Regions from separate parts of the Micromonospora sp. LOL_021 genome, predicted to be linked through region 2. Evidence: predicted binding sites of a transcription regulator. Region 2 holds the regulator's gene; the other holds the start of a gene.
The links. Region 2 encodes HrcA, which represses chaperone genes, less so after heat shock. Its sites were predicted from a motif close to GGTTNGCACNCTCNNNNNGAGNGTGCNAACC; they were not measured.

Region 1 (7,230 bases), on a different contig from region 2:
CCGGCACGACGCCGACGGCGAGTGCCCCGTCGACCTGGGCCACCAGCGTCTTGAACACCTGCTCGGCGGCGACGCCGAGGGCGGCCGCGACCGCCGCGCCGTAGTCCGGGGTGTCCGGCGAGACCCGGTACGGGTGCAGTTGGAAGGTGATCCGCCGCTTGGTCAGCAGCGTCGTCGCCGGAGTCGCGGTACCTGTCATGCCGCGCGACGTTACCGGCCCCGCGCGTTCATCGGGCTGGCGCGCTCACCGGCCCGGCGCCGGCACCGGGTGGGCGAGCAGCGCCGTCGGGGCGCCGGCCACCCGGGTCAGTACCAGACTCGCCGCCACGCCGGTCCCGACGGCGGTACGCAGCCGCAGGTCGCGGCGCAACTGGGCGGGGTCGAGCGGGGATCCGCGTTTGAGGATCTCCAGCCGCGTGACACCGCGTTCGCGCAGCAGCGCCCGCAGCCGCTTCAGCGAGAACGGCAGCACGTCGGTGATCTCCAGACATCGGCCGTACGGCGTGTCGGTCGGCGTGTCGGCGTAGACGTAGGCGATCGACTCGTCGGCGAGGGTGCCGTCGACGGTCGCGGCGAACGCGGCGACCAGGTGCGAGCGGACCACCGCCCCGTCCGGGTCGTACAGGTAGCGCCGGACCGGGCCGACGGTGACCGGCTCGCCGCCGTCGCCGGTCAGCTCCGTGGCCGGCTGGCCGGTACGCAGCAGGGTGGCCCGGCGCGGGGTGCCGGCCAGCGGGCCGCACCAGAACGCCGCCTCGACCACCTCCCGGTCGACGCTGACCCACTCGGCCTCGGCCCCCGGCGGGATCAGCGCGTGGTCGATGCCCGGTGCCACCTTCAGCACGGCCCGTGGCACCCGGGCGACCAGGGACCGGACGAAGTCCCAGGACGGGGAGTAGCTGTCCGGGTCGAAGGTGCGCCGACCGCCGCCGGACCGGCGGGCCGGGTCGCAGAAGACCGCGTCGTAACCGGAGACATCGACTCCGGTGGCGTCGGCGCAGACCACGTCGACGAGGTTGGCCAGCCCGGTCGCCTCGGCGTTGGCGGCGGCGATCGCGGCGGTGCCCGGGTCGGCCTCCACCGCGTACACCCGGATGCCGGCCCGGGCGGCGGCGAGGGTGTCCGCGCCGAGACCGCAACCCAGGTCGGCGAGGTGGCGTACCCCGGCGGCGCGCAGCCGGGCGGCGCGCCGGTCGGCGACCACCGACCGGGTGGCCTGCTCCAGGCCGGCGCGGGTGAAGAACATCCGGTCGGCGGCCGGGCCGAACTTGCCGGTCGCGCGGGCGCGCAGCGCGGCCTGGGTGAGCGCTGCGGTCGCCAGCGGTGCCGGCACCCCGGCGGTACGTAGCGCGGTCGCCGCCGCGAGTGGATCCGCCCCGCCCGGCGCGGCCAGCACCTCGGCCGCGGCGACCAGGGCGGCCGCGCCTTCCGGGGCACGCAGGGTGGCCAGTTCGTCCGGGTGCACCGCGACATTGTCCATGCTCGGCCATCGGGCTAGCACTCCGCACAGGCGACTGCTAATCTGCGGTTAGCACTCTCGGGTCGAGGGTGCCAGCCCGCCGGCTCCCGCCGGTGAGCGAAACGCCAGGCGGTCCGGCACCCGCGACGACGGATCCGCCCGGTGGACATGAGGCAGATTGACGCCGGTTACCCACGTGGCCGGCACCAAAACCAGATACCCCAGGAGGGTATGCCCGTGACTACCGCGACCAAGGTTGCGATCAAGCCGCTCGAGGACCGGATCCTGGTCCAGGCGAACGAGGCTGAGACCACCACGGCGTCGGGCATCGTGATCCCCGACACCGCCAAGGAGAAGCCGCAGGAGGGCACCGTCCTCGCTGTCGGCCCCGGCCGCGTCGACGACAAGGGCAACCGGATCCCGGTTGACGTCAACGTCGGCGACACGGTCATCTACTCGAAGTACGGCGGCACCGAGGTCAAGTACGCCGGCGAGGAGTACCTGGTGCTCTCCGCCCGCGACGTCCTCGCGGTCATCGAGAAGTGACCTACTGCCAGTGCTGAACGCCCCGAAGCCCCACCCGGGGCTTCGGGGCGTCGCCCGTTGGCCGGTGCCCGGCAGCCGCCGGTCGGCCGACGGCTAGTGCCTGTGAAGGGAATGTCATGGCGAAGATCCTGAGTTTCTCGGACGACGCCCGGCACCTCTTGGAGCACGGCGTCAACACGCTCGCGGACACGGTCAAGGTCACCCTCGGCCCGCGCGGGCGCAACGTCGTGCTGGACAAGAAGTTCGGCGCTCCGACGATCACCAACGATGGCGTGACCATCGCCAAGGAGATCGAGCTCACCAACCCGTACGAGAACCTCGGTGCGCAGCTGGTCAAGGAGGTGGCGACGAAGACCAACGACGTCGCCGGCGACGGGACCACCACCGCCACCGTGCTCGCCCAGGCGATGGTTCGTGAAGGTCTGCGCAACGTCGCCGCCGGGGCCAACCCGGCCGGCCTCAAGCGCGGCATCGACGCGGCCGCGCAGAAGGTCTCCGAATCGCTGCTGGCCAAGGCGGCGGAGGTGGCCGACAAGGGCTCGATCGCGCAGGTCGCGACGATCTCGGCCCAGGACGCCACGATCGGCGAGCTGATCGCCGAGGCGATGGAGCGGGTCGGCCGCGACGGTGTGATCACCGTCGAGGAAGGCTCCACGCTGGCCACCGAGCTGGACGTCACCGAGGGCCTGCAGTTCGACAAGGGCTTCATCTCCCCGCACTTCGTCACCGACGCCGAAGCGCAGGAGGCGGTCCTCGAGGACGCGTACATCCTGATCACCACCCAGAAGATCTCCTCGATCGAGGAGCTGCTGCCGCTGCTGGAGAAGATCGTCCAGGACAGCAAGCCGCTGCTGATCGTCGCCGAGGACGTCGACGGGCAGGCGCTGTCCACCCTGGTGGTCAACGCCGTGCGCAAGACCGTGAAGATCTGCGCGGTCAAGGCTCCGGGCTTCGGTGACCGGCGCAAGGCGATGCTGCAGGACATGGCGATCCTGACCGGCGCCGAGCTGATCGCCCCGGAGCTGGGCTACAAGCTCGACGCGGTCGGGCTGGAGTCGCTGGGCCGGGCCCGGCGGATCGTGGTCGACAAGGACACCACCACGGTGGTCGACGGTGCCGGCAACGACTCCGAGGTCGCCGACCGGGTCACCCAGATCCGCAAGGAGATCGACGCGTCCGACTCGGACTGGGACCGGGAGAAGCTCGCCGAGCGGCTGGCCAAGCTCTCCGGTGGCATCGCGGTGATCAAGGCCGGGGCCGCCACCGAGGTGGAGATGAAGGAGCGCAAGCACCGCATCGAGGACGCCATCGCCGCGACCAAGGCCGCGGTCGAGGAGGGCACCATCCCCGGTGGCGGCGCGGCGCTGAGCCAGGTCGCCGCCGTGCTCGACGATGACCTCGGCTTCGACGCCGACGAGAAGGTCGGCGTGTCGGTGGTCCGCAAGGCGCTGCACGAGCCGCTGCGGTGGATCGCCCAGAACGCCGGCTACGACGGGTACGTGGTGGTCGGCAAGGTGCTCGAAGGCGACTGGGGCCACGGGCTCAACGCCGCCACCGGGGAGTACGTCGATCTCGCCCGGGCCGGCATCATCGACCCGGTGAAGGTGACCCGCAACGCGGTCAGCAACGCCGCGTCGATCGCCGGGCTGCTGCTCACCACCGAGAGCCTGGTGGTGGAGAAGCCGGAGAAGGCCGAGCCGGCCGCCGGCGGTCACGGTCACGACCACGGGCACGGCCACCAGCACGGTCCCGGTTTCTGACCGGAAGCTTTACCTACTCGAAGCTCCACCTGTTTCACCTGCGCCACCTGGATCCGCGTGATCAGTACGGCCGAGGGTGCACTCCGCCCGAGGTTTCTGATCACGCGGATTCTGCGTATCGTCGGCGGTACCTTAGCGCCGTCGACCCGTACGGTGCCGGACAGATGGGCTGGACGCGATGAGGGCGGAGCCGACGGTGCCGGACGCGACAGGGCCGGAGCCGACCGGGCCAGCTGGGCGGACCGAACCGCCGGGCCGCCTGCCCGGGCCGCTCGCGGCGCTCGCCGGCGTGGCCGCGGCCGCGCTCGCCCTGGGCCTGGCCGAGCTGGTCGCCGTCGCCACCGGTGCCCGCTCGGCACCGCTGGTCGCGGTCGGCGGGGTGGTCGTCGACACCGTCCCGGAGCCGCTGAAACAGTTCGCCATCGACGTGTTCGGCGTACACGACAAGACCGCGCTGCTGATCGGCACCGGCGTACTGCTCGCCGGGTTCGCGGCCGTGATCGGGGTGTTGGCCGCCCGCCGGCTCGCCGTCGGCTTCGCCGGCGTCGCGATCTTCGGCGTGGTCGGCGCGGCGGCCGCGCTCACCCGGCCCGGTGTCGGGCCGGCCGCCGCACTACCGGCGGTGATCGGCGCGTCCGCCGCCGCGCTGCTGCTCTGGGCGCTGCTCGCCGGCCCGCTGCGGCCGTCCGCCGCCGCGTTGCCTGTCGCCGCGTTGCCTGCCGATGCCGAACCGGTACCGATTCGGCCCGGTGCCGGCACCGCCGACCGGCGACGTTTCCTGTCCAGCGTCGGCGTGTCGGTCGGCGCCGCCCTGGTCACCGGTGCCGGCGGTCGCTGGTTGGCGCAACGCCGGGGGGTGGCCACCGCCCGGTCCGCCGTGACACTGCCCGCCCCGGTCGACGCCGCGCCGCCGCTGCCGTCCGGCGTGGACCCGGCGGCACCGGGGCTGAGCCGGTACGTCACCACCAACCGTGACTTCTACCGGATCGACACCGCGCTGGTCGTGCCCCAGGTCGACCCGGACGAATGGCAGCTACGGATCCACGGCCGGGTGACCAATCCGATCACCCTGAGCTACGCCGACCTGCTCGGGATGGAGCTGGTGGAGCGGTACGTCACGCTGGCCTGCGTCTCGAACGAGGTGGGCGGGAACCTCATCGGCAACGCCCGCTGGCTCGGCGTACCGGTGCGGGACCTGCTGGTCGAGGCGGGCCCGCTGCCCGGAGCCGACCAGGTCGTCGGCCGGTCCGTCGACGGCTGGACCTGCGGCACCCCGACCGAGGCGCTGCTGGACGGGCGGGACGCGCTGCTCGCGGTCGGGATGAACGGACAACCACTGCCGGTCGAGCACGGTTTCCCGGTCCGCATGGTGGTGCCCGGCCTCTACGGGTACGTCTCCGCCTGCAAGTGGGTCACCGAGCTGGAGTTGACCAGCTTCGCCGACTTCGACGCGTACTGGGTGCCGCGCGGTTGGGCGGCGCAGGGCCCGATCAAGACCCAGTCCCGGATCGACACCCCCCGGGTCCGCACCGAGTTGTCGGCCGGCACCGTACCGGTGGCCGGGGTGGCGTGGGCCCCGCACCGGGGCATCAGCGGCGTCGAGGTACGGGTGGACGACGGCCCCTGGCAGTCGGCCGAGCTGGCCCCGGCGGTCTCGGCGGACACCTGGGTGCAGTGGGTCTGGCAGTGGCCGGCGACCTCGGGTGAGCACCTGCTGCAGGTCCGGGCCACCGACGGGACCGGCGCCACCCAGCCCGAACTGCGCCAACCTGTCGCCCCGGACGGGGCGACCGGCTGGCACTCGGTCCGCGTGACGGTCCAGTAGGGACCCCGGCGGCCCCGGGCCGAGGTCGTGGCCGAGGCAGTAGCCGCGCGGCCGTGGTCAGGCGGCAGTCGCCGTGGTCAGGCGGCGGTGGCCGAGTCCGCCGGCTGCGGCCTGACGGCGGTCGATTCCGGCCGGCGCTGGGCCGGCACGGTCGACTTGTGCGGCCGGCCCAGCCGGGCCTCCAGCCGTTGCACGTCGACCCGACCGCCGCGGCGGTCGGCGAGATCCTCCCAGCCGAGGGCGAGCAGCCGGAGCCGTTCCGACTCGCTGAAGCCGCCCCACACCCCGTACGGCTCGCGCACCGACAGGGCGTGTGCGGCGCACTCCGCGCGGACCGGGCAGGTCCGGCAGACCGCCTTGGCTCCCGATTCCCGGCGGTTGCGTGACGACCCCCGCTCACCGTCGGGGTGGAAGAACTGGGCGCTGTCCCGGCCACGGCAGGCACCGAGGATCTGCCACTCCCACAGGTCGACGATCGGTCCGGGCAGTCGGCGTACATCCGACATCTGCACCCCTCCTTCCGCGCGGCTCCCGCAGACACTTCGTGGTAGGACCGGGCGGCCGGCCGCGCAAGCGCTCCGGTCCTTCGTGTCACCGGGGTACCCGGGAGTCCCACTGCTCAATCACCCGTGTCGGAACGTGCGGGAACACCCGGGTCGGAACCTGCGCGCGATAGCCGGTCGGCGACGTGGCCACCGGTCCTGAACTTTCATCTTTTTTCGTGGCAAAGCGCATGAGCGAGCGTGCCTCGCGTGATCTGCTGCTGGCGGGAGAGGGGAGTCACAAGTGCGCAAGGTGCTCGTGTGTGTACGAACAGTAGTTGCAGCTCAGAACGTCACCGCCGCCGCCGCCCGGCTCGGTCTCTCCGCCGCAGTACGCACAGCGGTCTCTGAACCGGAGGTGATGTTGCGGCTCGCCGAACGCCCAGCGGAGATCGTACTCGCCGACACCGCCCTGGCCCGTCCGGACAGCGCCAGCTTCACCCGCCGGGTGCTGGCCCGCTCGCCAGGCAGCGTGATCGTGCTGTTCGGCGGGGAGGACCCGCAGGTGGCGTCCGCCGCGCTGGCCGCCGGTGCCCGCGGGCTGCTGCGCGGCACCGACGACCTGGTCACCGCCGTGGCGAAGACCCTGCTGCTGCTCGCCGCGCCGGGCCGCCGTACGCCAGCGTTGCTGACCGAGCAGTCAGCGGCCGCACCAGCCCCGGCGGTGAGCGCCACCATCGGTGTCGCTGGCGCGGCGTCTCACCACCCTGGGGCTGCCGCCGCTGGTACCGACCCCGCCGGACGAGCGGTCACCGGCACCGCCGCCGAGCCAGCGGCTGCGGCCGCGGCCGGTGCGGACCCGGCCACCGGACCGACCGTGGTGCCGAACCAGCGCGACGATGCGACGGCACCGGCCGCCGACACCGCCGACGCACCGGCACCCGTCCCGCACCCCGACGGCACGGTGACTCGGGGGACGGACTCCGACACCGCCCCGGCGGATGGCACTGTGTCGAACGGCAGCGCACCCAATGGCGGTGCGCCGACCCGCAGCGCACCGGATGGCAGCGCGTCGCGCGGTGCCGGGCCGGACGCCGCCCAGCCGTCGGACGGTCGAGTCACCGCACTACGCCGGATCGGGCTCACCGAACGCGAACT
Region 2 (7,230 bases):
GCCGCCCGGGCACCGTCGAACAGCTCACCGGTGAGGTACAGCTGCGCCGCTGCCCGCGGCTGCAGCCGGCGCAGCACGGTGGCGGAGATCACCGCCGGGACCACTCCGAGCCGTACCTCGGTGAAGGCGAAGGTGGCCGCCGCGTCGCAGATCGCGATGTCGGCCGCGGCGATCAACCCCAGGCCGCCGGCCCGGGCCGGGCCGGCGACCCGGGCCACCACCGGCTTGGGGCACTCCCAGAGCGCCGCCAGTACGTCGCCGAGCATCCCGACCGGCACCTGCCGGGTCGCGTACGCCTCGGCGGTCTCCTTCAGGTCGGCGCCGGAGCTGAAGACCGGCCCGGTGTGGCTCAGCACCACCACCCGGACCTGCGGGTCGGCGACCGCCTCGGCCAGGCCGGCGAGCAGTTCGGTCATCAGCGGGGTGGACAGCGCGTTGCGGTTGCCCGGGCTGTCCAGGGTCAAGGTGGTGATCCCGGCGGCGGTGGCCGTACGGATCAGTGGCTGCGCGGACCTGGTGGGTCGGGGCTCATCCATGCCGGCACACTAGTCGCATGCCAGGAGCACCACCCGCCGGTACGCCGGTGCCCGCCGACGGGGCGCTGCCGTCGTCCGCGCTCGCCCGTAGCGGCCAGCGCGGCTTCGGGGTCTATCTGCACGTGCCGTTCTGCGCCACCCGCTGCGGCTACTGCGACTTCAACACGTACACGCCGGCCGAACTCGGTGGCAGCGCGCCGGTCGGCGAGTACCTGGACGCCGTGCTGGCCGAGCTGGAACTGGCCGCGAAGGTCCTGGCCGACCGCCCGCCAGGGCAGGTGGACACGGTCTTCGTCGGCGGCGGCACGCCGAGCCTGCTGCCCGCCGACGCGTTGGCCCGGCTGCTCGACGCGATCGACGCCACCTGGGGGCTGGCCGTCGACGCGGAGGTCACCACCGAGGCCAATCCGGAGTCGGTGACCCCGGCGTCGCTGCGGGCGCTGCGGGCCGCCGGCTACACCAGGGTGTCGCTCGGCATGCAGTCGACCGCAGCGGCGGTGCTCGCCGTGCTGGACCGCCGGCACGCGCCGGGCCGCGCGGTCACCGCCGCCCGGGAGGCCCGGGAGGCCGGGTTCGAGCACGTCAATCTCGATCTGATCTACGGTACGCCGGGGGAGAGCGCGGCGGACTTCGACGAGTCGCTGGCGGCGGTGGTGGCGGCCGGGGTGGACCACGTCAGCGCGTACGCGCTGATCGTCGAGGACGGCACCCGGTTGGCGGCCCGGATGCGGCGCGGCGAACTGCCGTATCCCGACGACGACGTCGCCGCCGACCGCTACCTCGCCGCCGAATCGGCGCTGAGCGGCGCCGGATTCGACTGGTACGAGGTGTCGAACTGGGCCCGGTCGGACGCCGGCCGGTGCCGGCACAACCTGTTGTACTGGACCGGCGGCGACTGGTGGGGGCTCGGGCCGGGGGCGCACAGCCACGTCGGCGGGGTCCGCTGGTGGAACGTGCGGCATCCCCGGTCGTACGCCGAGCGGCTGGCCGCCGGACGATCGCCCGGCCACGGCCGGGAACTGCTCACCGGCGCCGAGCAGCAGGTCGAAGAGGTGATGCTGGCGCTGCGTCTGGCCAGTGGGCTGCCGCTGGCGCGACTGGCCCCGGCCGGCCGGCTCGCGGCCCGACGGGCCGGCGACGACGGGCTGCTCGACCCCGGCGCGCTCGCCGCCGGGCAGGCGGTGCTGACCCTGCGCGGCCGGCTGCTGGCCGACGCGGTCGTCCGGGACCTGCTGCCGTGAAGTCCGCCGCCGTTCAACCGTCGCCACCGGTGACGCCCCCGGAGCCGGTACGGATCCGGGGGCGAGCGGTGTCACTTGATGAAATTGGCGGACATCGGGTACTTGTACAGCGTCCCCTCGTTGGCCTTCACGCCCGCGATGATCCCGAAGATGATCTGGATCGCGAACACCACCAGGCTGGGGATGAACAGCAGGCACCAGCTGACGAAGAGCAGCACGAAGGCGATGGCCGACCAGAGGATCTGGAAGTTGAGCGCGGCCAGCGCGTGCGCCCGTACGGCCGGTGACTGCTGACCTTTGACCAGGTAGGCGATCAGCGGGCCGACGAAGCCGAGCGGTCCGAAGCTGATGAACGCGCCCAGGGCGCCACCGAAGTGGGCGATCAGCGCCCAGGTCTTGTCGTCGTTGGTGGCGTAGCCGGACGGGGGTTGGCCTCCGTACGCCGGACCGCCGGGCGGGAAACCGCCGGGCGGGGGATATCCGCCGGGAGGCGGGCTCGCGCCGCCCGGCGGCGGGGGGTATCCGGGAGAGGAGGCCTCGCCCGGCATCGAGTAGGACGCTGGAGGTGGCGGCGGGGAGTTGGGGTCCTGCGGCATGCCGCCGGGACCGTTCTCCCCTGGTGGGCGAGGTGGTTCAGTCATGCCCGACACGGTAGGGGGACGGATCAAGCCGCGCCAGTTAGCCCCGCCGGCGATTTTCCCGTCCGGGCAGGCCGTCTCCGCTGGTCGGTCGGCTTGCGCGGGGTTGGCCGGCCGGCTTCTGGGGCCCGCCGCCCGGCTGGCGGAGCCCTGCCGGCCGACCGATCCGACCCGGGTGCGTGCGCTTGGTGACATATCGCCCGGTGCGCCCCCGCCCGGTGAACTGATCATCGCCGGTCCGGCCCGATCGACGTATGCTGGCACTCACAACCGGCGAGTGCCAGCAGGGCGTCCGGCGTCGGTCCGGCCACCCACCGGCCGCCGCGACGGCCGGGGCCGTAGCCTCGGACCGGTCCGACCGGTGCCAGCGGAGGAGGTGCAGATGGGTCTCGACGACCGCAAACTCGACGTGCTCCGGGCGATCGTCGAGGACTACGTCGCCACCCAGGAGCCGGTCGGTAGCAAGTCGCTGGTCGAGCGGCACCAGCTCGGGGTGTCACCGGCGACCGTCCGGAATGACATGGCGGTGCTGGAGGAGGAGGGCTACATCCGGCAGCCGCACACCAGCGCCGGGCGGGTCCCGACCGACCGTGGCTACCGGTTGTTCGTCGACCGGTTGTCCCGGGTGAAGCCACTCAGCCCCGCGGAGCGCCGGGCGATCGAACGCTTCCTCGCCGGCGCCGTCGACCTCGACGACGTCGTGCACCGCACCGTCCGGTTGCTCGCCCAGCTCACCCGCCAGGTCGCGGTGGTGCAGTACCCGAGCCTGTCCCGGTCGTCGGTACGGCACCTGGAACTGGTGCCGATTTCCACCACCCGGCTGATGCTGGTCCTGATCGTCGACACCGGCCGGGTCGAGCAGCGCCTGGTGGAGCTGCCGGCCCCGATCAGCGCCGACGACGTGACCGACCTGCGTCGGCTGGCCAACGAGAAGCTCGACGGCTGTCGGCTCTCCGACACCCCGCCGTTGGTCCAGGCGTTGGTGGACGAGGCGCCATCGGACCTGCGACCGGCGATGACCACGCTTTCGACGGTCCTGCTGGAGACGCTGGTCGAGCGGCACGAGGAACGCATCGCGCTGGCCGGGACCGCTAATCTGACCAGAGGGGGACTACTCGACTTCCAGGGCTCCCTGCGCCCGATACTGGAGGCACTGGAGGAGGAGGTCGTCCTGCTCAAGCTGATCGGTGAGGTGGAGCCGAGCACCCTGCGGGTCCGCATCGGCGACGAGAACGAGATCGACAACCTGCGGGCCGCATCCGTGGTCAGCACCGGTTACGGTCCGGGCACCGTCATCGTCGGTGGCCTCGGCGTGCTGGGGCCCACCCGGATGGACTACCCCGGCACCATCGCCACGGTTCGCGCCGTGGCACGCTACGTCGGCGATCTGCTGGCGCAGAACTGACCGGCGGGCAGGTTAAAAAAACGACCCGGCGAACTGCACATGCGAGACTGACACATGAGGACACCAGACGCAGTGGCCAAGGACTACTACGGGATTCTCGGCGTGAGCCGGGACGCCTCCGCTGACGACATCAAGCGGGCCTACCGCAAGTTGGCCCGGCAGTACCATCCGGACATCAATCCGGATCCGGTGGCGGCTGACAAGTTCAAGGACATCAACGCCGCGTACGAGGTGCTCTCCGACGACCAGAAGCGGCAGATCGTCGATCTCGGTGGCGATCCGTTGGCGCCCGGCGGCGCGCCCGGCGGCGGCCCCGGCGGGGCCGGGCCCTTCGTCGGCTTCCAGGACATCATGGACGCCTTCTTCGGGGCGGCGGCCGGCTCCCGTGGGCCCCGGTCGCGGACCCGCCCCGGCGCCGACGCGATCCTGCGGCTGGAGCTCGATCTGACCGACACCGCGTTCGGCGTCGAGGCGCCGATCACCGTCGACACCGCGGTGATCTGCACCACATGCTCCGGCGCGGGCACCGCGTCCGGCACCCACCTGGCGACCTGCGAGGCGTGCGGCGGGCGCGGCGAGGTCCAGTCGGTGCAACGGACCTTCCTCGGCCAGGTGGTCTCGTCCCGGCCCTGCGTCGCCTGCCAGGGCTACGGCACCGTCATTCCGCACCCCTGCACCACCTGTTCCGGCGACGGCCGGGTGCGGACCCGGCGTTCGCTGACCGTCAAGATCCCCGCCGGGGTGGAGGACGGGATGCGGATCCGGCTGGCCCAGCAGGGCGAGGTCGGGCCGGGCGGGGGCACCGCCGGTGACCTGTACGTCGAGATCCACGAGCGGCCGCACGACGTCTACTCCCGCAAGGGCGACGACCTGCACTGCCGGGTCACCGTGCCGATGACCGCCGCGGCGCTCGGCACCCGGCTGACCATCCGGACCCTGGACAGCGACGAGCCGGTGGACGTCAAGCCGGGCACCCAGCCGGGTGCCACCCTGCGGCTGCGCGGGCGCGGCGTGCCACATCTGCGCGGCACCGGCCGCGGTGACCTCTACGTGCACCTCGACGTGCGTACCCCGACCAAGCTCGACGCCGAGCAGGAGCGGACGCTGCGGGAGTTCGCCAAGGCCCGGGGCGAGGAGGTCGCCGAGCTGACCAAGCAGGGCGGGTTCTTCTCCCGGATGCGCGACGCGTTCAACGGCCACGGCTGACCCGCCGCCCGCCCCGGCCAGCGAGCAGCAGCGGAGAACCGATCCGACGTGAGCGCCCCACTGTTTCTCGTCGAGTGCCTGCCGACCGGGCCGACCCACACCCTCGACGGGCCGGAGGGCCACCACGCCGCTACGGTGGTCCGCCTTCGTCCGGGCGAGCGGTTACGGCTCGCCGACGGGTGCGGCGGCGTCGCCGACGCGGTGGTCGAGGCCGTCGGCCGGCACCAGCTCGACCTGCGGGTCCTCGACACCGGGTACGTCAGCGCCACCGACCCCCGGCTGGTGGTGGCGCAGGGCCTCGCCAAGGGCGACCGGGGCGAGCTGGCGGTGCAGGCGATGACCGAGGTCGGGGTCGACGAGATCGTCCCGTGGGCGGCCGCCCGCTCGGTGACCCGCTGGCGCGACGACCGTGGTGCCCGTGCCCGGCAACGATGGGTCGGCACCGCGCGGGAAGCCACCAAACAGGCCCGCCGACCGTGGCTACCGACGATCGGCGGCTCCGACCAGCAGCCGGCCGAGCCGACCGACGCGGTCGCCGCCCGGTGCGCGGCATCGGCCGCCAGCTTCGTCCTGCACGAGTCGGCGCAGCAGCGGTTGGCCGTCGCCGACCTGCCGACCACCGGGTCGGTGCTGCTGGTGGTGGGGCCGGAAGGCGGGATCGACGACGCCGAGCTGGCCACCTTCGTCGACGCCGGGGCCCGGCCGGTGCGGCTCGGCCCGGCGGTGCTGCGGACGTCGACCGCCGGTGTCGCGGCACTCGCCCTGCTCTCCGGTCGGCTGGGGCGCTGGTAACGCCGTGGTTGAGGCGCTGGTGGCGCGGCGGTGGACCGGCCGGACCCCGGTCACCGCTACCATCCGTCGGGTGAGCGACAACTGTGTCTTCTGCCGGATCGCCGCCGGGGAACTGCCGACCACCCTGCTGTACGACGGGGCCAACACGGTCGCGTTCCGGGACCTCCACCCGCAGGCACCCACCCACGTGCTGGTGATACCGAAGCAGCACCACCCCGACGTCGCCGCGCTCGCCTCGGCCGACCCCGCCGTCGCGGGCGAGCTGTTGACCACGGCGGCCGCGGTGGCGCAGGCCGAAGGGCTGGCCGCCGACGGGTTCCGGTTGATCTTCAACACCGGCCGGTACGCCGGTCAGGAGGTGTTCCACGTGCACGCCCATGTGCTCGGTGGAGCGCCGCTCGGTCCGCTGCTGTCCCGTTGACAACCGGCGGAAATGGAGCCGCTGTGCCGGGCGTTGAGCGGATACGATGGCAGCAAGTCCGCCCGCCACGGCCGACCGGGTCGGGGCGCTGAAATGGAAGCAGGTGCGAAAGGCCGTCAGGCCGACCCATGACCGGCACTCCACCTCCCGGGCAGGCCCGGGTGCAGACCAGGATCACCGTCCCGGACCCGCAGATCATGGTCAACCTGCTCGGCGCAGGCGACGAGATCCTGCGGCTGGTCGAGCAGTCCCTCGCCAGCGACGTCCACGTACGCGGCAACGAGATCACCATCACCGGTGTGCCGTCGGACAACGCGGTGGCCGAGCGGCTGTTCAGCGAACTGCTCGAGCTCATCGCCAAGGGCGAGACGCTGACCACCGATGCGGTCCGGCGTACCGTCGGCATGCTGGCGCAGGGCGGCAGCGAGCGCCCCGCCGACGTGCTCACCCTCAACATCCTCTCCCGGCGCGGGCGGACCATCCGGCCCAAGACGCTGGGCCAGAAGCGGTACGTGGACGCGATCGACGCGCACACCATCGTCTTCGGCATCGGCCCCGCTGGCACCGGCAAGACCTACCTGGCGATGGCCAAGGCGGTGCAGGCGCTGCAGGCCAAGCAGGTCAACCGGATCATCCTGACCCGGCCGGCGGTCGAGGCCGGTGAGCGGCTCGGCTTCCTGCCCGGCACGCTCTACGAGAAGATCGACCCCTACCTGCGTCCGCTCTACGACGCGCTGCACGACATGCTCGACCCCGACTCCATCCCGAAGCTGATGGCGGCCGGCACCATCGAGGTCGCGCCGCTGGCCTACATGCGCGGTCGGACCCTCAACGACGCCTTCATCATTCTCGACGAGGCGCAGAACACCACGGCCGAACAGATGAAGATGTTCCTGACCCGGCTCGGCTTCGGTTCCCGGATCGTGGTCACCGGCGACATCACCCAGGTCGACCTGCCCGGTGGCACCTCCAGTGGGCTGCGTACCGTGCG

Region 1: a site for HrcA is predicted at 1,527-1,557, ahead of groES (co-chaperone GroES). Genes of this name have one in related genera too.

Annotation. Positions count from the first base shown of each region.
Region 1 is NZ_JBHMIN010000002.1:5,196-12,425, reverse strand. Features, by position in the region: gene ybaK (Cys-tRNA(Pro) deacylase) at 1-199, opposite strand, end outside; gene ACFHWT_RS02155 (THUMP-like domain-containing protein) at 245-1,480, opposite strand; gene groES (co-chaperone GroES) at 1,691-2,005, shown strand; gene groL (chaperonin GroEL) at 2,122-3,765, shown strand; gene ACFHWT_RS02140 (molybdopterin-dependent oxidoreductase) at 4,025-5,590, shown strand; gene ACFHWT_RS02135 (WhiB family transcriptional regulator) at 5,668-6,096, opposite strand; gene ACFHWT_RS02130 (response regulator transcription factor) at 6,377-7,230, shown strand, end outside.
Region 2 is NZ_JBHMIN010000001.1:46,519-53,748, forward strand. Features, by position in the region: gene ACFHWT_RS00205 (enoyl-CoA hydratase-related protein) at 1-536, opposite strand, end outside; gene hemW (radical SAM family heme chaperone HemW) at 554-1,777, shown strand; gene ACFHWT_RS00215 (DUF4870 domain-containing protein) at 1,849-2,418, opposite strand; gene hrcA (heat-inducible transcriptional repressor HrcA) at 2,798-3,820, shown strand; gene dnaJ (molecular chaperone DnaJ) at 3,893-5,026, shown strand; gene ACFHWT_RS00230 (16S rRNA (uracil(1498)-N(3))-methyltransferase) at 5,075-5,818, shown strand; gene ACFHWT_RS00235 (histidine triad nucleotide-binding protein) at 5,889-6,239, shown strand; gene ACFHWT_RS00240 (PhoH family protein) at 6,368-7,230, shown strand, end outside.